3 regions of the Thermostichus sp. MS-CIW-36 genome follow, and region 1 is predicted to be linked to each of the others. Evidence: riboswitches for the same ligand, from Rfam matches in the RefSeq annotation. Region 1 holds a riboswitch; each other region holds the start of a gene.

Region 1 (6,949 bases):
CCGAGAAGACTGTACCCGCCACAATTTCGCCAGGGCTGAAGTGATAGTCGTACTTATCCAGAAGGGCGGCAAAGTCTTCAGTGGTAAAACCTACATCGGCAGCAGTGAATCGACTCATAGGGGTGCAGTAACAGATCAGTTGCGCGGGATAAAGGGTAGAAGGCCAATCGAGTTTGGCAGGATCCCACTTCCACTTTCCCACCTGGGGAGGATGTGGCTGGGAAATACCATCGTAGCTTAGAGGAGCGTCTTTTGTGGCAAGTTTTCCGGGGATCTTGCCAAGCTGGAAGATAGAAGATTTGGGAGAAGAACGATTGCACTTTATCGACCAAGCCGAAATTGAAGTGCAAGGGGGGAATGGCGGAGATGGCATCGTTGCCTTCCGCCGTGAAAAGTATGTGCCGGCTGGGGGGCCATCCGGCGGCAATGGAGGGCGGGGCGGCTCAGTGATCCTGGTGGCCGATCCCGGCCTGCAAACTCTGTTGGATTTTCGCTTTCAACCGGTGATCAAAGCGGAACACGGGGCCAAAGGGGGGCCCAACCATCGCAGCGGGGCCAGTGGTGCGGATCGGCTGGTGCGGGTGCCCTGCGGTACTGTGGTGTTCAATGCGGAGACTGGGGAATTGTTGGGCGATCTGGTGGGCAAAGGGGATCAATTGCTGGTAGCCCGTGGGGGCAAAGGCGGCTTGGGCAATGCCCATTTTTTGAGCAACCACAATCGTGCCCCCCGCCAATTTACCAAGGGCGAAGCAGGAGAACGGGTGCGCCTGCGCCTGGAGCTGAAGTTGATTGCCGAGGTGGGCATTGTCGGCCTGCCCAATGCGGGCAAGTCCACTCTGATTTCGGTGGTCTCCTCTGCCCGGCCCAAGATTGCTGACTACCCCTTCACCACGTTGCAGCCCAATTTGGGGGTGGTGCCCCATCCATCGGGAGATGGGGTGGTGTTTGCCGATATCCCGGGGCTGATCGAGGGGGCGCACTTGGGGGTGGGGCTGGGCCATGAGTTTTTGCGCCATGTGGAGCGTACCAGGGTACTGATTCATTTGGTGGATGGCACGGCGGCGGATCCCGTCAAGGATTACCAGGTTATTCAGCAGGAGCTGCGCGCCTACGGCCACGGGTTAATCGATAAGCCACAAATCCTGGTTTTGAACAAGATCGATGTTCTGGATCCCCAGCAGGTTGCCGAGCGCGCCCAGAGGCTGTCTGCTGCTGCCGGCACTTCGGTGGTGACCATTTCTGCGATTGCCAAGCAGGGGCTGGATGCCCTCTTGCAGCGGGTGTGGCAGTGCCTGGGTCGGGGATCCCAACAGCCTGCGCAGTTGGATCTTGTGGGGGCAAAATCCATCCAGTCCTAGGGCAGAAGAATCTTAGAATGGGAAAGCCCCTGCCTTCCCAGAACCCAGAGACGAGTGGCCATGTATATCTCGGCGGAGGATCTGCCACCGGATTTGCGTCAGATTATGTTGGCCGTTGAACAGGCGGCTCAGGCGAGGGCGGGAGCGTGTGTGGAGCTGCTGATGCTCCTGCGGCTGCTGGAGGAGTTGCACCGCGCGATCCTGGAAGGTGCCTTTCGGGAGTCTTTGCCCAACACCCGTCAAGCTCTGTATCGGGTGCTTCAGGATTTGGAAGAAGCGGGCGACTGGCCCTATCTGCCCCGTCTGCACATCCAAGCCCTGATGCAACAACTGAAGGACTGGCCCGAATCTCAGGGATCCCCGCCCGCGTCGGTGCCACCGACCCCCCGCCCTCTTGTGGAAAACCCCCTGGGGGGTAGCTGCTCCCAGTCTTGACCTCTTCCCATCTGCCCGATGGCCGAGTACTTTAAGCTGCATCCGCAACAGCCCCAGGCCCGTTCCATCCGGCGGATTGCAGCGGCTTTGCGGGAGGGGGCGGTGATGCTTTACCCCACCGATACAGTCTATGCCATTGGCTGCGATGTGACCCACAAACAAGCAGTGGAGCGGGTACGCCGTATCAAGCAGCTCTCCAACGACAAGCCTCTTACCTTTTTGTGCCCTTCTCTCTCACGCATTGCCCACTATGCCCAGGTAACCGATTCGGCCTATCGGCTGATGCGGCGGCTGATCCCGGGCCCGTTTACGTTTCTGTTGCCGGCCACCAAGCTGGTGCCCAAGTTGGTGATGGAGCCCAAACGGAAAACCACCGGCATCCGCGTGCCCGACTCGGCCATTTGTCAGGCTTTGCTGGAAGAGTTGGGCAATCCAATTGTCTCCACCTCTGCCAAGCTGGGGGGGGATCCCGTCGGATCCCTGGGCTTAAGTTTTGGGCAAGCCTGGGAGTGGGAGAGCGACCCCTGGGATGAGGGTGGGATCTTTGCGGCTGAAGAGATGCGGCAGTTGGAAAAACAGGTGGATCTGGTGCTGGATGACGATGCCCCCCGTCGGGCCAAGGTCTCTACGGTAATCGATTTGACCGGATCCGAGCCGCTGGTGGTGCGGGCCGGGCTGGGGTATGAGCAGGTGGCAGATCTGAACCTGAAACTGGTGGGAGAAGACGGTTAAGGGCAGAGGGATCCCGCGTTCTCTAAAATAGGGTCAGTGCCTTCGGAGTGTGCCCATGTCTGAGGCCCTGGCTCAGCAAAAATCGGCTCTGCTGCACCTACTGGAGGCAACCGACCGGGGCCGGAAAGTTTCCCCTGAGCAGCAAGCCCAGATCCTGTCTCAGATTGCCGCCCTAGAAGCGCTCAACCCCACCCCCAAACCAACATCTGCTGCTGAAGGGTTGGAGGGGAACTGGCTCACCCTATTTACCACGAGCACAGCTCTGCTGCGGCTGGCCAATTTGCCCCTGTTCACCACCGGGGCGATCTACCAGTGTATTCGGGCCAAAGCTGGACGGGTCTTCAACGTGGCGGAGATCCAGGGATCCGGTTGGCTGGAGGCTTGGATGCCACGGGGAGTCTTGGCTGTATCAGCGCGCTTTTACCCCGAATCTGAGCGCCGGGTGAGGGTGATTTTCGAGCGATTGGTGCTCGGATCCCAAGCTTTGATGAGCTACGAGATCGAGAGTTTTCTCTATTTGCTCGAGCGGGCTCCGGAGCGGATCCCGGCTATTCAAATCGATATCCGCCGCCGCGAGCCAACGGGCTGGCTGGATATCACCTATTTGGATGAAGACTTGCGGCTGGGTCGGGGCAGCGAGGGGAGTGTATTTGTCCTGAAACGGGTGAGTTGAGACTTCGGCTAGCCGGAGGGCTTAGAGGGTTCCGTTTCGGCTATTTTGTGAGATAGGTTTTGGGTTAGGGTGAAGCCTATTTCCTGGAGAACTTGCAAGGCGCGGTAGGACTCCCGCAAAGCTTGCAGCTCTTGCTGAGTTTGCTCCAGTTGCCGGGCTTTTTGCTCCTGTAAGAAGCGCAGCCTTTGATTTTCGGACGCCGTGCGACGCAGAACGTGCTTGAGTTTCTGCTTCTGCTGCTGAAGCCGAGTCCGCCTCACCTCCAACTGCTGCAGTTGGATTTCTTGGAGTTCCAGTTCTATTTTCAGAGTGGCGACCTGCATCTGGAGTTGGCGAAGTTTTTGGTTGAGCTCTGGCTCTGGTGTGGGTTTTGCCGACTCAGGGCTTGGGGAAGAAGGTGATGACAATTCTTGTAGGGGCTGCAACTGTTGGGCCTTGGCCTGCGAAGCTTGATCCTGGTGCTGCTCGCCCTGCAGTCTTACTTGAGTGTGTTCGCTTACTTCGGTTTCAGTTTCCGTCTGCTGCTCAGCTTGATCAAGAATTTGTCGATCGCGGATCTGGGTTTGAGGATCCTCGTCAACCGACTGCAAAGGGAGAGAATCCTCCTCGGGTTGCCGAGGGTTGCCGCCATAATCGGCGGGATCAAAGGGAGACAGAGCCGCTACCAGCGAGGCCCGAAAATCAGTCCAGGAGCCCGACTGCAGACCCATCTGAACCACCCGCCAAACCCCATAGGCAGACCCAATTCCAGCCAGGATCCCAGGGATCCCGGCCAGGGAGAGGGAAACCTTGGGCAGGGTGGGCAGGATCTGATCCAGCAGCCCCACCACCAGGGCGAAAACAAAGATCCCGCTCCCCGCGGCAGCGGCACCTGAAACCCAAGAGGAGCGGGAGAGCATCATCGTTTTTTCGTCATCACAACCGCTAGAGCGGGAAAACCAGGTTCAAAAATGGCCTGTCTGCACTCAGTTTATCCCGCCAGCAGCCTCTGTTTCCCTCTTAGGGCACCTGCCATGCCCGTTGGTGGTAGCCCTCTAATTGGGCCCAGGGATCCCCAGCCGCTGCGTGGGTGTGGCCGTGCTGAGGGTGATGGTGAGAATGAGGGTGGTGATGGGATCCGTGCCCGTGATGGTGGTCATGAGGCTCGTGAGGGTGGTGATGGCTGGATCCAGCTCCAACCTCTGCGCTCACGGCCAGGCGAAACTTGCACAGGTGGCAGTTCATCGGGGTTTGGCCCTGCAGGGCTTCCTGCTCCAGTTGCTGCAGGCTGTGCAGCACCGTGTCCACAAGGCCCAATTCCGGCAGCATCAGCCAGTCGATTTCCGGCTGTCGTTGTCGTTGTTGTTCCACTGCCGCCTCGATTTTTTTCACCAACACCCCCGTAAACAGAAAGTAGGGCAGCACGATCACCCGACGCGGATGCCAGGACGAGGCCCGCTCCAACCCCACAGGCAGGCGGGGATGGGTAATGCCGATAAAGCAGGTCTCCACAGCGGCAAACCCGGATCCTTCCCAAAGCAGCCGAGCCAGTTTACAGGCTTCGGCATTGGCCTCAGGATCGCTGGAGCCGCGACCCACAAATAGGAGCACGGTTTCTGCCTCTGGGATCCGCCGCGGTTGGGCAGCTATCAGAGCAGCCAATCGGTCTCGCAGCAGTTGCAGGATCTCGATGCGGATCCCCAGCGGCCCACCGTAATGAATGCGCAACTGGGGATAGAGGGCCTGCAGGCGATCCAGTTCCATCGTCACATCGAACTTGTTGTGGCGGGCCCCAAACAGCAACAGCGGCAGGGCCACGATCTCCTGCCACCCTTGGGCCAAGCACTGCTCTACCCCCTGGGCAATGGTTGGCTGGGTCAGCTCCAGAAAGCAGGGGATCACCGGTCGATGGGGGGTGAGAGCTTGGTAAGCCTGGGCTAGCTCCAGAAAGGCTTGCTGCCCTTGGGGGTCGCGGGATCCGTGGCCGATAAGCAATAGGGGCAATGAAGGAGAAGCGAGCTGCCCAACCGAAAGGGGAGGGGAAACACTGAGGGTATTCAACACAAAAAACTCCGTTCCTTGTGAATCGCAAGGGGTACAGGACAACGGCAGGTGGGTGTTCTGGCTGAGGGAGGGATCCCATCACAGTTGCGTCACAGTGGCGGACTTGCACCGCGCTTTCCCCAGTCTGCCTGAGCCTTTTAGGTTAGCTTGCCGCTTGTCGTTCACCAAGCTCCCGGGGGGGATGTCCTTGTCTGCCAGAAGATAGCCCTGAGGCATGAGCGGTACGGCAGACTCATGCTCAAAGGGCAGCAAAACTGTTGCCGCGCTAATCCCCCTTGCCCCTGGGAGAGGGCCTAACGCCGGCCCGCTGGTCTGGGGGGCTGAAAGTGTCGCAGGCGCAGGGCATTGGCGACCACCGAAATGGAACTCAGGGCCATTGCCGCCCCGGCCAGCATGGGGTTGAGCAGCCAGCCTGTAAAGGGATAGAGCGCCCCAGCGGCAATCGGGATCCCCAGCGTATTGTAGATAAAGGCGAAGAAGAGGTTCTGGCGGATGTTGTTGAGGGTGGCCCGGCTGAGTTGAATGGCAGTGGCGACTCCGCGCAGATCTCCCGACATGAGGGTAATATCGCTGGCGGCCATCGCCACATCCGTACCTGTACCAATGGCGATCCCCACATCGGCTTCTGCCAGAGCCGGAGCATCGTTAATGCCATCTCCCACCATCGCCACCCGCCGTCGCGGTTGTCTTAGGCTGCGTATGTAAGCTGCCTTCTGATCCGGACGGACTTGGGCAATTACCCGCTGAATGCCTGCTTGCCGAGCAACCGCTTGGGCCGTGGTGGGGTTATCCCCGGTTAGCAGGATCACCTCTAGACCCATCTGTTGCAGGTGTTGCACTGCCTCAGGAGAGGTGGGTTTGAGCGGATCGGCAATGGCCAACAGCCCCACCAGGCTCTGGGATTGGGCTACGCCGATCACCGTTTTGCCCTGGCTTTCCCAATTCTGAACCCGCTCTGACCAAGAGGGATCCCAGGGGATCCCCATCTCCTGTAGCCAGCTCAGCCGACCGATGCGGATCCACTGGTCTTCCACCCAGGCTTCTGCCCCACTGCCTATCCTTGCCTGAAAATGCTGGGCAGGAGGGATGGCAATTTTTTCCGCTTCGGCTTTCTGCACCACCGCCTGGGCCAAAGGATGTTCCGAGTGCCGCTCCACCGCCGCTGCCAGGCGCAACACCGCCAGGGGAGAGGAGCCGTGGGCCCAAATATCGGTGACGGTAGGGCGACCTTCGGTCAGGGTGCCGGTTTTGTCCAAGACCACCGTGCGCAAGTGGTGGGCCAATTCCAGGCTGTCGGCACTTTTCACCAGGATCCCCAATTCTGCCCCTCGTCCCGTGGCCACCAGGATCGAGGTGGGGGTTGCCAACCCCAGCGCACAAGGGCAGGCGATGATCAGCACCCCAATCGTGTTCACCAAGGCCAGCGTCAGGTTATCGGCCAGCACCCACCAGAGCACAAAAGTTAGAACTGCCACCCCAATCACCGCCGGCACAAACCAGGAGGTGACCCGATCCGCCAACTGTTGAATCGGAGCTTTGGATCCCTGGGCTTCCTGCACCAGGCGCACGATCTGGGCCAGAACCGTGTCTTTGCCCACCCGCCGCGCCTCCATCACAAAGCTGCCCGTCTGATTCAGCGTTGCCCCAATCACCTCATCCCCCGCCGACTTGAGTACAGGCAGGCTCTCGCCGGTCACCATGGACTCGT
Region 2 (6,949 bases), on a different contig from region 1:
CCCCGGCCACCGTCGTCTTGCCCACACCCCCTTTGCCCCCCACCAACACCAGTCGGATCCCTTGGGTCAAAAAATCCGGTAGGGACGGGATCCCCCTGAAGGAAGGGAAGAGGGTGGAGAAGAGAGACTTTCTCTTCTCTTGGCTCTCTGCTTTTTGCTCTGGGATCCCTTCCAACTGCAGCAGCACCTCTTGCAAGGGGCGAAGCTGCTGCACCAGCCCATCTAGGGCTGCTAACCCAATTGGCTCCTGCAGTTGATAGGGACAGATCCAGATAGGATATCCGGGCAGCTCCTCCTGCAGGGCTTTGAGCACGCGCCCCTGTTCTTGCTGCCGCGCCAAGTAGAGGGAAGAGGGGAGAGCGGTGGGCAGTGAGGATTGACTGGTATTTTCTCCTAGAAACAGCACCTGATTGACCAGAAGGCCGCCGATGGGCACGCGGCGGCTTTGCAGTTGCTGACAAAAGCGGCGGGTTTCCGCCACGCTCAACTGCTCCGGGATCATCACCAGCCAAGCAGAAGTGCTCTCCGGAGTGGTCAAGCGGGCTTTGCCCCCCTCCAGTTCCCTCTGCAACTGGGCTAAAAATGCATCCGCCTCATCCGGTCGATAGGTGCCTGTCAGGGCTTGGGCGATTTCCCGGTGCTTGGCCTGAAAGGTGGCAAACACGGCCAGCAGATTATCCAAAAAGTCGGGCAGCTCCAACAGCCGCAGGGTGTGCCCGGTGGGGGCCGTATCCAGGATGACCGTATCCACCTCCTCCCTCGCCAGCAGCCGGTTGACCTCCAGAATGGCCATCAGCTCATCCACCCCCGGCCAGGCTAAATCCCAGATCGGCAGCAGATCCTCTCGGCCAAACCAACTGCCCCGCTCGGCAATGAGCTCCAGGGCCGGCCCATAGGTTTGCCGAAAAGACCGCAGCAAAATCTCCGCCTGCAAAGCCCGCACCTGTAAATTGGGGCGATCCGGCAAGGGTTGGGCCACATCCGTAACCGAGATTTGCAGCACGTCCCCCAACGAGTGGGCGGGATCTGTGGACATCAGGAGCAGACGGCGCTGGGGATCCACCTGGGCCAGTTGGCGAGCCAGCGCGCAGGTCAAGGTTGTTTTGCCCACTCCTCCCTTGCCGCTGAACAGCAAGAGGCGTTGGGAAGCCAAGAGCAGAGGATGGCAGGAATGCTCCTCACTGTTAACGCGACTGAGTTGCAAAGGGATCCCCTCCCACATAGGTCGCCCCTATTTTGGCCTGGATCCCTCTTGGGGATGCTCTAGATCACTGCAAAGGTACTCCGCACCGCTGACGGGATGGGAAGAGCTTGTACGGGAGCGGCTTACCGAAGTTTCCCCTCTCCCAGCCACAGCCGGCGGTGTCCTCTATCCCACACCAGCAGCGCGTGGATCCCGATCCAAAGTCCTGTCCACAGCCAGTTGTGCAGCCAGATTTTGCCCAGAATGGGCAGGGTCAGGCCCTCCGTTCCCCCCAAAACCAGGCCGGCGGCCAAAATCAGCCCTTCAAAAGCCAGAAACCCCAAGATGAGCATGGCCGGGATCCAGAGATAGTTCAGCAGCAGTTGCCTTGGTCGAAGGGTCTTGGACTGGAAAAACAAAGGGCGATAGCTGGCAGCAAGAGCAACCCCCACCGTGCCGATCCCCAGCACCAACCCCCAGGCAAACGAATCGGGAGTGCGGGGATAGTTGTGCCAGGTGTAGCCAAAGATTTGGTTGGCCAGCCAAATCATCAAAGCACTAATGGCTGCCCTTTGGCGGGTTAAAGTTGTGCCCGCAACAATACCAACAGTTACAAAGGGAAGGGTACATGTATAAGCAATATTGCTGAGGCAGCCGACGGTGGTAAACAAGCTGGGCCAGAACCAGCCTTGGGCCAAATCTTGAGCAGCTTGTATCCAAAGTGGGGCTGAGATCAAGCGGCAAGATCTGGGGATAGGTTGAGCACTCGATTGCAGGCCAATCATGCTTTAATCTCCTGGAAAAAGGTGGTCTTTCAGAGGACAGCTATTAAGCAAATGCTCAAAAACAATTTGCCGAGCTACTTGGGGAGTAACCCGCTTGTACCAGGTGCAATCTCCGGAGTAAAAAACCACGGGCCCCTGTTGGCAAACTTCCAAGCAGCCTGAGGTGATAACCTGTACGTCCAGGTTGGCTTCTCGAAGAGCTGATTCCAGAGCTTCCACAACCGGTTGGTAGTTGCGGGAAGGATAACAACGGCTGGAACGACAAACAGCAAGGTAGGGACGTTTAAGAGGGTTATCCTCATAGGGGATCTGCTCTTTCCCCTGCACATAGATGGCGCGGATGCGCTCGTAAAGAGAAAGCTTTTGGTAATCTGCTTTGCCTTCCGGCAGGTAGTCTTCCTCTGGCCCCAAAAAGGGGCTGGGCAGAAAAATCTGCAGCAAAGACTCTTCTGCTCCATTCCAGAATTGGATCCCCCACATGCGGGGCTGACCTTGGGGATTGAGGCGCCGGTAGAGAGCAGCACGGCTAACCAATCTTTTGCGGCGCAGCTCGGGTGGGGTCTTGCGATGGGGGCCGCCTTGGTGCTCCTCCAGGCACAAATGCAGGTGCCAAGTTTCGGTGGCAACGGTTAGATAGCCATCGTAGAGCACGCACAAAGCTGGAGGTTTCTTAAAAGCCAGCTCCAGCACCCCGCCTTCCGCCACATGGCCCACCTGGATCTCGGCCCAGTGCTCTTGAAACAGCTCGTAGAGCAACGGCCCCAAGCAGTCGATGTGGGCAGGGATCCCTTCATAAAGGGTTGTCCAACCCGTTAAAGAAACTTCCTGCCAAGTTTGATGGAGAGGGGTTATCCAGGGGGTAAAAGTGGCCATGAGAAAGCTCCTCAGTGCAGTGGTGGAATACGAGCAATCACCCCTTTTTTGAGAGGGCGCTCGGCCCAGGGTAGGATCCCATCTGGCTTGGTGAGGTAGAGCTCTGCTGTCTGCAGAATGAGATCCACATCTTTTGGATCGAGATCTCCAAAAACATAGGTCATCTTTTGAGGTGCTGCCAACGCAACGACACAAGCATGGCTGCAGCCGCTCATACAGGCAACCGGCTTCAGGGTCAGTTGAGGATTGAGGGTTTGAGATTGCAGGGCAGACAGCAGCATTTCTCCCTTGCTAATCCCTTCTTTTTGGCCGTTAACCCACCGAGATCCGCAAGTGACACAAACCCAAAGACAATGGCTGCTGGGTTGCTGAGCAGCGCTGCCAGCTTGGATGGGCAACTGGGAAGTTGATCGAGACATGGTGCTCCTTGATATAGTCATAGGTTTCTGTCCAAGCAAAGGGTGTGAGAAGAGGCAAAGACGATCTCAATGTCTTGGCCAAGGATTCAGCAGTGAGTTAGACAGCTAAAAGTCAGCCTCAAGTCGCTCTAAAATTGGCCCCTTAAATTAAGCCGAACGGTGCGACCCACTCCGGGGTAGCCGGGGAAAACCTCATATTGCTCATCCAGCAGGTTATCGACTCCCACCTCGAGAGCGAGATTTTCTGCTACTGGGATCCCTCCCCGCAGAGCCAGGTTGGTGTAGCCGGGCAGAGATTGGGTATTGGCGTTGTTGGTAAAGAAAGTGCCAATGTGATGCAGGAAAACTGAGGCATACCGATCCTCTGCATCGCGGTAGCTCAGGCCCAGGTTGAAGCTGTCTGCTCCCACGAAGGCTAGCTGTTTGCCAACCTCTTTGGGATCCAGCGCCGAGCGGATGATGGGATCGTTCAGGGTGTAGTTGGCAAAAAGAGTCCAGTTTTCCCCCAATCGCAAATCCAGGGCTGCTTCCAAGCCCGTGTATTCCACGAGCTCAATGTTTTCGTAGGTTCCCCTGCGCGGGCCGGTGCTGACAAAGGTAATGCCATCGCGGATGCGGTTATGGGCAAAGGTCAAGCGCAGTAGGCCAAAATCTCCCAGAGCCTGATCCAGGCCAATGTCAAAACTCTCTCCCCGCTCCGGGCGCAAATTGGGGTTCCCATCTACCTCAAAAAAGCCCCGCAAACGAAAGAATAAGTTTGAGATCAAGGGGGTGCGAAAGCTGCCGGCATAATTGGCCCTCAGGGTGGTGCCTTCTGCCAAAACCCAGCGGATCCCTGCGGCAGGAGAGGTGGCCGAACCGTTGACCAGATTGCTCGAATCTTGGCGAACACCTAAGTTGAGATAAAAGTTGGGCTGTGGCTTGTAATCCAGGCGGGCAAAGAGGGCCCCTTGGTTCACGGTATTGTCGTAGTTGACATTGGTGGATCCCCTGGCAAAGGAGAAGGTGGTGTTGCGAGCTGAAATGGATCGGTAATCCGCTCCTAGAGTAAGCTCCAGGTTTTCAGCAGCCTTCCAGGTGTATTGCAGTTGGGATCCCCACCCCGTTCGCAGGATCTCATCCCGGGATCCCTGGCTTTGTGGGGCGCTGAAGCGATAGTTGAGGTCGTCAAAAAATACCCTGGCTTGCAGGGATCCCCTCTCTTGATCCCACAGCCAACTGAGATCTAACAGCAGGTCGTTGGTGTTTTGCACTGCATCGGGGGAGGGAAACTCGGTGCTGCCAGGCACCTGAAACGCTTTATTGAGATAAAGGGCATTTCCGGTTAGGACCTGGCCTTCTGCCAGTTGCCAGGTGAGTTTGGCTTGTAGGTTGTGGTACTCCACCGCCGAGTTTTCCCGCCTGCCTGCTTTGCCCAAACGCCTAATTTCAAAGGGAAAGTCGTTGTTGCTCTGCAGACGGCGATAGCTGACCACCCAGCCCAGATCCTGCGCTTGGCCGCGGTTCTGGATCCCTTGCTCGTTGAGGCCGTAGCTGCCGATAGCCGCTTCCAGCACGGTCTCGGATCCCGGCTTTGGATCCAGCGTCACGATGTTGATGACCCCGCCAACAGCGTCGGATCCGTACAAAGTGGAGCCCCCACCTGGAGAGATCTCAATACGCTCGACCACATCTGTAGTGATCTGAGACAGATCGAACCCGCCAAAAAAGCCCAGGTCGTTAATGGGGCGGCCATCCAAGAGCACCAACACCTGGGCCGTTCGTCCTCCCCGCATAAACTGGGAGCTAAGGGCTCCCAACTGGGTTCCTGCCGTGCCGTCGCTGAGGATCCCGGGCAGGTAGCGCAGGGCCTCCTGAACCGTTCTTGCCCCTTGCTCTCGAATTTGCTGGCGGGTAATGACGTAAACCGGGCGGGAAGAATCCCGCAGCAAACCAGGACGGCGAAAAGGTGTGGTGACGGGTTGATTTAAAATCTCGGCGCTAACACCGGTTTCCAACACCTCTTGAGCTGAAGGTGAAGAGGCCGCCGGCTGCGCCCACGCTGGGATCCCCAAAACAAAGCCCCCCAGCGCCAGGCTGAGACCTAGAATGGGATTCATTTTCTTTCTTGAAGCTCCTGATTCCGTGCGACGCGGAAGAAAGACGAGCCAGAACCGCAGGCGGGCATCCTGACTGAGGGCATGGGTCTAGCCCAAGCCCATCACAGTTGCGGCACAGCGCCGGATTTGCACCGGACTTTCCCCTTTACATGCCCTGGCTGATCCCCAGGACAACCTGTCGGTACAGCTTTCTCTGCGATTGCTCCGAAAAAGCCGTGCTAGGCATCATACATCCCCTGCTCTGGAGTTCCTATCCTGCCAGGGGGGATGTCATCCCCAGGGGTGAACGGGATCCCAACGGCAATCCCAGGGCTTTGGATGGGCCACATCCCACCAACTTAGAAAACCTGGGCCAGACTTCTTCTTTGCTTTGTAAGCAGTTAAAGAGTAGCCCACTACTATTCCAGATCCTGAGGCCCAAGGATCCCTTAGCCTTTTAGAGAACAGAGCATGACTCTAGTCAATAATAAGCTCAACTATACTGAAAATAATGTATAATATGTTCAGTACGGATTACTACCAGTTGATCTTTCTGTTTACTTTCGAGTCTGCCAACATGGTAGCCAAAGCAAAGCAGAAAATTGGTAGTAAGACGACACGGAAACTGCGCTTTGGGTATTCTACTCAAAGCTTTGCGGGATACCGCCATTCTGTTTGGAAACAAACAGAATGCTATCGCTGCATAGTTGAACAGTGATGTTCAGCAGTGTTCAGCGTAAATGTATCAGATACGCTGAGACTTCACAAGACCCACAGCTTTTGGGAAAGCAAGATGGGGACGCTGGCCTAGCCGTCATGGGCGGGATCCGTATGAATTAGTACCCAACCGGATAGAAAAGAGGGGCTTTTTCGGTCGCGTGAGCGGCGCGGAGCGCTCTTTCTGGCAAAGCCGTTGCCTGGTGGGCTGGATCCGGCTCAACTTGGCTGGGAGAGGCAATTGGCACCTCGATCATCCGATCCGGTACCAGCGGCACCATTTCGGAGCGGTCGGCGATTTCCCGGAGAGAATTGGCAATGGATTCTTGAGTCAGCAGAAACTGTCGTTCGTTGCGCTGCATCTGCTGCCACACCTGGTAACGCTGGCTCCACCGGCTTTGGGTATGCACAGTCCAACTGTAAAGGCTCAACACTGAAACGCCGGAGAGGATAGCCATCCCTGTGGAGATTTGCTTCCACCAGGCTAGGTGTTCTGCCCAAGCAAGATGCTGGCTGCGAGGATGGGCTGATTTCAACTTCAAATTCAAAGGCTGGGTGCGGCTGGCCTGAACTGTACCGGAGAGGGGTCGGCTCAGAGCAGAAGGCTGTCTGTGGCGACGAGGGCTTTTGGGACGATCAAGACCTGCGTTCAAAGGCTGGCTAACCATAGGGCTTAACCTCACACACACCAAGGGATCCGACGGTGCAGGACTGCCGGTTCCGCTTCACCCTAGTTCCCCGCATCCCCCAACAGCAACCCCCTTCTCCCGATTCCTGGTCTCGGCGGGCTAGCCGTCCGCTTCACAGTAGCCGATCTCTTGAGAGCGGGAGCATGACTCTAGTCAATGATACGCTGGACTATACTGAAAATAATGTACAGTATGTTCAGTATGG
Region 3 (6,949 bases), on a different contig from region 1:
CCTCCCCTAGCTGATGAGCGGCAGCCACCATATTTTTCAGTGCGGGGATCACCTCCTCCCAGCGGCGGGTCTTGAGGCCACAATCGGGATTAACCCAAGTTTGCTCCACAGGCAAGTGGGCCAGTCCTGTGCGCAGCTGCTGCAGGATTTGCTCAACGCTCGGCACCGCAGGGCTGTGGACATCGTAAACGCCGTTGCCCACCTGGTGACGATACCCAGCCTGGGCAATTTGCAGCAGGGTTTTGTTGTTGCTGCGGCTGTTTTCAATGGAAAGCACGTCGGCATCCAGCCGCTCAATGTGCTCGATGATGTCCCCAAACTCTGAGTAGCACATGTGGGTGTGAATCTGGGTTTCCGGCTTGGCCCCGCCGGTAGCTAGGCGAAAGGCATCCACTGCCCAGCTGAGGTATTCTGGCCAGCGTTCTTTTTTCAGAGGTAGCCCCTCCCGCAGTGCCGGCTCATCCACTTGCACCATCACCGCTCCAGCCGCTTCCAGATCTGCCACTTCGGCTCTCAAGGCCAGGGCAATCTGCAAAGCCTGCTCCCGCCGGGGAATATCAACACGGGGAAAGGACCAGTTGAGCATAGTCACTGGCCCCGTGAGCATGCCTTTCACCGGCTTTTGGGTGTGGGACTGGGCTACTTGGAATTCCCGCACTGTCATGGGTTGGGGGCGAACCACGTCGCCGTAGAGAATGGGAGGGCGCACGCAGCGGCTGCCGTAACTCTGCACCCAGCCGTGTTCAGTGAAGGCAAAGCCTTCCAGCTTCTGGGCAAAGTACTCCACCATGTCGGTGCGCTCAAATTCCCCATGCACCAACACATCCAGGCCAATCTCTTCTTGAATGCGGATGCACTTGGCAATCTCAGCGTCAATGGCTGCTTCGTACTCCGCCTGCGAAACCTCCCCTCTTTTGTACTTAGCTCGCCACTGCCGCACCTCTGGAGTTTGGGGGAAGGAGCCAATGGTGGTGGTGGGCAAAGGTGGTAGCTGAACCTGCCGACTTAGGCGCTGCTCGTAGGGCAGGAATCGCTCGAAGTCCTGGAGCTTGAGGTTGGCCAAAGCCTGGCGCACTTGGGGGTTGGGGGGGCTAAACTGCGCAAAGCTCTGCCATTGCTGCTGGATTTCCGCCTGCTGGGCAGCAGTGTCTTCGCCGTTGAGGGCTCGCGCCAGGAGAGCTACTTCGGCCAGCTTCTGTTCGGCAAAGCTGAGGACATTTCTGAGGGGTTCCGGCAACTGGGCTTCCAGAGCAGCGTCGTGGGGCACAAATTGCAACGAAGCGGAAGGCTGCACTCGTAGGTTGGGAGCTACCCCCTGCAGCTCCCGCAGGCTGGCCAAGACGGTCTCAGGCTGAACCTTCCAGACATTCCGAGCGTCCACTACGCCAGCACCTAGGATCTGGTCAGCCGGAAAGCCATAGGTTCTTACCAGATCCAGGGTGTGGCCACGGGTAAAGTCAAGGCTAATGCCGGCCACCGGCAGTTGCACCACCCAGGGGTAAGTCTCCCCCAGGTCATCGAAGTAGGTGACCAAGTGGATAGGGATCCCGGCGGTTGCCAACTGGCGGTAGCTCATTTCCACAGCTTCCCGCAGGCCACTTCCCTGGCTGGTAACCAAAATGGGATCGTGAATCTGGACTTCTGGGATCCCCAGCTGTTTTAACTCCTGGAGGAGATCCCGGTACAGAGGAAGGAGCTTTTCCAAGTCCGCCCGCAGATCCCCAGATCGCTGGCTAAGGCAGAGCAAAGTCACTGGACTGAGGACAACGGGGCTGGTGCGCTCCCCTAGGATCCCTTGGGCCCGCCGAACTCTTTCCAAAAAATCCCCAAAGTTAGGACTGGGATCGGCTTCCGGCTCAATTTCGGGTACCAAGTAGTGGTAGTTGGTGTCAAACCACTTGGTCATTTCCAAAGCCGGCAGGCCCTCCCGCCCCCGCGCCATGGCAAAGTAGCGGTCTAAACCCGACAGACCTCGGAACCGAGAGGGGATCAGCCCCAGCCAGGTGGCCCAGTCCAGTACATGGTCGTAGAGAGTCTGATCCCCTACCGCAATGTGATCAATCCCAGCTTGTAGCTGAGTCTGCCAGGCTTGAGTCTCCAAATCCCAAAAGGTAGCCAGCAGAGCCTCTGACCCTAGGGCACCACTCCAAAAGCCTTCCAAAGCTTTTTTGAGCTCGCGGCGCTTGCCCATGCGGGCATACCCCAATGTCATGGTTTGTGCAGTCATGTTGTGTGCCATCCCAAATACTGAGTTTTCTAATTTTCCTGCGTTCAATTCGCCCTCAACTGGGATCCCGCCCGCCAAGGAAGAAACCGGCTGTTCCTCTCTTGCCTCTGGAACCCCAACAAAACACTGCCTTTTGCGCAAAAAAGATACTCAACGCAGCCAGCGATCGCAGTGGCTACTTGCCAGCCTACCAATTGAAGTCAGGAAGCCTGACATCTCACTCTTTCCTTCGCGTAGGCGGGCTGTAGATCTTGATAGATCTTGGTGCAACAGCACCCAAAATTTACTCTCTCCCGGCCAACTTGCTCAGAGTCTTGCTTGGGTTCTTGGACTTATTTCTACTGCTGAGGAGTACCGAAAGCTTGTGGGAGCAACGCCGGGAAAATGCTCAGGATAACGAAAGCAGAAACGAGCTAAAGCCAAGACAGTTACCATCTGTACCTCGCAGATGTTGTGAAGTTTAGAAAAACCATCGGCGGGCATTCTGACTGACACGGTTTTGGGGGACAAGATCTGGATCGGCAGCGAATGACTCTAGAGATTTGCTGCAGAACTTCTCCTAAACCGGATCACAGCTGCGGGACAGCGGCAGATTCTCACTGCTCTTTCCCCGTTTCCTCTGGCGGCTGATCCCCGTCAGAACCGATAGCTGAGCTACATCGTATCACGGAGTTCAGAGACGGGAGTAGAGTGCTTCAATCATCACCAAGCCAGCAGCCTTTGGAGCTACCAGACCTCACCTTTCACCCAGCGGTCTTGCAGGAAGTCATCGGAACCCTCTAAGCATCCTCCCCCCCTGCATTGCTCTCAAGATAAGGCAGTGGTAGCTTAGCTGCCATAAGTCTTGTCCAGGAGGCAAGGGGGTTTGCTCCTTTTTGCTTTGCTGAAAAAGCGACAGATCGGGGTTTCTATGGCATCAAGCTTAAAAGTAACTGTGTGGTCTGTGGGCCTCTTCTTGCTGAGCCAGATGTGGGCTGGATGCGCTCAGAATGCTGCTGAGCGGACAGCTTTCGATCCAAAGCTAGCAGGATCCAGCGATCAAATCGTGCTGGCCATTGGAGGGGAAAGGGAAGAAGGATTTGATCCCACCCTGGGCTGGGGACGTTACGGTTCGCCTTTGTTCCAAAGCACTCTGCTGCGGCGGGACGAGAACCTTGAGATTGTAAACGACCTGGCGACTGGCTACACTGTCAGCCAAGATGGCCTAACCTGGACGGTAACCCTACGAAAGGATGCAGTCTTCTCCGATGGAAAACCTGTCACAGCAGCGGACGTGGCTTACACCTTTAACCAAGCAGCTCGGAGTGGTGGTCTGGTCGACCTAACCGCCCTAAAGGAAGCAGTAGCTATCGACACTCATACGGTGGAGCTGCGGCTGCAAAAACCCCAAAGTACTTTTGTCAACCGCCTCATCACCTTGGGTATCGTGCCTCAACATGCCCACGGGCCTGATTATGCTCGCAAACCCATTGGCTCTGGCCCCTACCGACTGGTGCAGTGGGATGAGGGGCAACAACTGATTGTGGAGGCAAATCCCTTATATTACGGCCAGACTCCTGGCATTCGGCGGCTGGTTTTCCTTTTCCTGGAGGAGGATGCAGCCTTTGCAGCAGCCCGAGCCGGACAGGTACACGTGGTTAGCGTGCCTCAGTCTTTGGCTAAGCAAACTGTTAAGGGCATGAAGCTTCACGCCATTCCCAGTGTGGATAACCGAGGGCTGATGTTCCCCTTTCCCCCTAAAACCGGTGCGACAACCCCAAAGGGATACCCCATCGGCAACGATGTGACTTCTGACTTGGCGATTCGCAAGGCGGTCAACTTCGCCATTGACCGACAGGCGCTGGTGGATGGAGTCCTAGAAGGCTACGGATCCCCTGCCTATGGCCCAGTCAGCGGTTTGCCCTGGGAAGAGCCGACCGCCAAGATTGAGGACAACAATCCAGACCTGGCCCGTCAGATTCTAGCTGAGGGAGGCTGGAGCGATAAAGATGGGGATGGGGTAGTGGAAAAAAACGGGCTGCGGGCTGAGTTCACCGTGCTCTACCCGGCCAACGACAGTATTCGCCAAGCCCTGGCCCTAGCTGTTGCAGAAATGCTGCGGCCTGTGGGCATCCGAGTCAATGTCGAGGGCAAAAGTTGGGATGACATCACTCCGCTCATGCACAGCAACGTGGTGCTGTTTGGCTGGGGCAGCCATGACCCAACTGAGGTGTACAACCTCTACCACAGCAAAGCGGCCCAGGGGGGATTTTTCAATGCCGGCTACTATGCCAACCCGTTTGTGGATCGAATGCTGGATCTGGCTATGGAGGCCCCCTCTGAAGCTGAAGCTATCCCCTTCTGGCGGGCAGCCCAGTGGGATGGAAAGCAAGGCTTTACTGCCAAAGGAGATGCAGCCTGGGCTTGGTTGGTGAACCTGGATCATACCTACTTTGTCCACGAGTGTTTGGATATAGGCCAGCCGCAGGTACAGCCTCATGGCCATGGTTGGCCAATCACAGCCAACATCACCCGTTGGAAATGGACGTGCAACTGAGGTCAGTTCTGCTGTTTCTGGCTTATAAGCTGACTCGGCTGGGGTTGCTGCTGGCGGCTGTGGCAGTCCTGACGTTTGCCCTGCTCAGCTTCTCCCCTGTTGATCCCGTACAAGCCTATGTAGGGGCCGACATGCTGCAGATCAGCCCAGCCCAACGAGACCTGATTGCCCAGCGTTGGGGGCTGGATCAGCCCATGCTGCTTCGCTTTGGGAACTGGCTTGGGCAGATGGTTCAAGGCAACTGGGGCACCTCAATGGTGTTCAATCAGCCAGTGGTGCAGGTCATTCAACAGCGGTTTGAGCTATCGCTGCCCTTACTGGCAATTGCCTGGCTGCTTTCCGGTTTCCTGGGAGTGGGGTTGGGGGTTTTGGCCGCAGCGTTTCAGGGCACTTGGGTTGACCGCGGTATTCGTCTTTACGCCTACACCCTCGCCTCTTCTCCCCCTTTCTGGGTGGCGCTGCTACTCTTGATCGCGTTTTCGGTAGAGCTGGGTCTAACACCTATCTGTTGCGCCGCGCCACCTGGCGCGTTGGCGGAGGAGGTGACTTTTTGGCAGCGCTTACACCACTTGCTCTTGCCTGCTTTCACCCTAACTTTCATCGGCGTTGCCAACATCACCTTGCACACTCGTCAGAAGCTCATTGACGTGTTGCACAGCAACTATGTGCTGTTTGCTCGTGCCCAGGGGGAAAGCCTGGCTGGGATCCTGTGGTACCACGGCTTGCGGAATATCTTGCTGCCTGCGCTGACGCTGCAATTTGCCTCCTTTGGGGAACTGTTTGGTGGCTCAGTGTTAGTGGAACAGGTGTTTGCTTATCCAGGACTGGGACAAGCAACGGTACAGGCAGCTTTGCGCAGTGATGTGCCTCTGTTGGTGGGCATTGTGTTTTTCAGCGCCTTGTTTGTCTATGCCGGCAATACCCTAGCTGACCTGTCCTACCAGATTGTCGATCCACGCATTCGCCTTGGCGGGAGGATAGGATGATCCCTTTTGCATCGCCTCGTGTTGCTGCTGCTGATGCCGATGGGGGGATGAAATTCTCAGAGTCCTCTGTTAAAGGAGAGCGCAGGCGGCAGACTCTGTGGGCAATTGGACTGTGTGCTTTTTTTTTGGTGTCTATCCTCTGCAGCGCTGGGCTTATCGGCGATACCGGACTGAGCCCGAACCTAACTCAGCGGAATCAGCCTCCTTCCCTGGCCCATCCCTTCGGCACCGACTGGCTGGGGCGGGATATGCTGGCCCGATCCTTGCACGGGATGTCTCTTAGTCTGTGGGTAGGCATGCTGGCTGCCGCCGTCAGCGTGGTGATCGCCGCTGTTTTGGGTTTGGTGGGTGGCACGGTGGGAGGCTGGGTGGATGCCTCGATCTGCTGGATGATTGACCTATGTTTCAGCCTGCCTCACCTGGTGGTGCAGATCCTTATAGCTTTTGCTGTCGGCGGCGGAGTTCGGGGAGTCATTGTTGCCGTTGCCCTCACCCACTGGCCCAGCCTAGCGCGCCTGGTGCGGGCCGAGGTGTTACAGGTCAGCAGTTCTGACTATGTCCAGAGTTCTTACCGACTGGGCCGCTCTTCCCTCTGGGTTGCCCGCTACCATATGATGCCTCACATTTTGCCCCAGCTCCTAGTGGGACTTATTCTGCTGTTTCCCCACGCCATTTTGCACGAAGCAGCCCTCTCATTCATTGGGGTAGGTATTTCGCCGCACCTACCGGCCATCGGCATTATTCTGGCCGAATCCATGCGCCACCTCTCCACCGGCTACTGGTGGCTGGGGGTTATGCCTGGACTGCTGCTGCTGCTGTCGGTCAAGGCTTTTGACTGGCTGGGAGAAAACCTGCAGGCCCTTCTCAATCCGCGTACGGCTCAGGAGTAGGGAAATGTTGGTGGTCTCCGGCCTAAACATTAGGTTCAGCCGATACGAGCGGGGGCTGCGCCGCCGCTACCTTCAGGTGATTACAGATCTGGATCTGGAGGTTAAGGCAGGGGAGGTGGTGGCAGTGGTGGGGGCCAGCGGATCGGGCAAAAGTTTGCTGGCCCATGCCCTCTTGGGTCTTTTGCCAGAGAACGCTACCCTGCGCGGTACTCTCCTATTTCAGGGGCAGCCCTTGACCCCTGAGCGGTGTAGGCAACTGCGCGGCAAGGCCATTGCTCTCATCCCCCAGTCTGTGGACTACCTGGATCCC

Evidence for each region. Region 1 has a riboswitch for cobalamin ahead of ACVWVQ_RS01410 (sirohydrochlorin chelatase). Riboswitches for the same ligand answer to the same signal wherever they lie in the genome.
Region 2: another riboswitch for cobalamin. It lies ahead of ACVWVQ_RS10875 (TonB-dependent receptor plug domain-containing protein); the one in region 1 lies ahead of ACVWVQ_RS01410 (sirohydrochlorin chelatase).
Region 3: another riboswitch for cobalamin. It lies ahead of metE (5-methyltetrahydropteroyltriglutamate--homocysteine S-methyltransferase); the one in region 1 lies ahead of ACVWVQ_RS01410 (sirohydrochlorin chelatase).

What each region holds. Positions count from the first base shown of each region.
Region 1 covers NZ_JBSSBR010000002.1:9,412-16,360, forward strand. The annotation lists gene ACVWVQ_RS01380 (30S ribosomal protein S1) at 1-118, opposite strand, end outside; gene obgE (GTPase ObgE) at 315-1,358, shown strand; gene ACVWVQ_RS01390 (hypothetical protein) at 1,419-1,793, shown strand; gene ACVWVQ_RS01395 (L-threonylcarbamoyladenylate synthase) at 1,812-2,525, shown strand; gene ACVWVQ_RS01400 (PAP/fibrillin family protein) at 2,581-3,198, shown strand; gene ACVWVQ_RS01405 (hypothetical protein) at 3,207-4,100, opposite strand; gene ACVWVQ_RS01410 (sirohydrochlorin chelatase) at 4,198-5,241, opposite strand; cobalamin riboswitch at 5,272-5,407, opposite strand; gene ACVWVQ_RS01415 (heavy metal translocating P-type ATPase) at 5,535-6,949, opposite strand, start outside.
Region 2 covers NZ_JBSSBR010000025.1:34,507-41,455, forward strand. The annotation lists gene ACVWVQ_RS10855 (ArsA family ATPase) at 1-1,222, opposite strand, end outside; gene ACVWVQ_RS10860 (hypothetical protein) at 1,327-1,920, opposite strand; gene ACVWVQ_RS10865 ((2Fe-2S) ferredoxin domain-containing protein) at 1,972-2,841, opposite strand; gene ACVWVQ_RS10870 (DUF1636 domain-containing protein) at 2,853-3,260, opposite strand; gene ACVWVQ_RS10875 (TonB-dependent receptor plug domain-containing protein) at 3,389-5,359, opposite strand; cobalamin riboswitch at 5,402-5,554, opposite strand; gene ACVWVQ_RS10880 (hypothetical protein) at 6,175-6,723, opposite strand.
Region 3 covers NZ_JBSSBR010000001.1:161,543-168,491, forward strand. The annotation lists gene metE (5-methyltetrahydropteroyltriglutamate--homocysteine S-methyltransferase) at 1-2,227, opposite strand, end outside; cobalamin riboswitch at 2,685-2,889, opposite strand; gene ACVWVQ_RS00780 (ABC transporter substrate-binding protein) at 3,138-4,763, shown strand; gene ACVWVQ_RS00785 (ABC transporter permease) at 4,748-5,749, shown strand; gene ACVWVQ_RS00790 (ABC transporter permease) at 5,746-6,639, shown strand; gene ACVWVQ_RS00795 (ABC transporter ATP-binding protein) at 6,644-6,949, shown strand, end outside.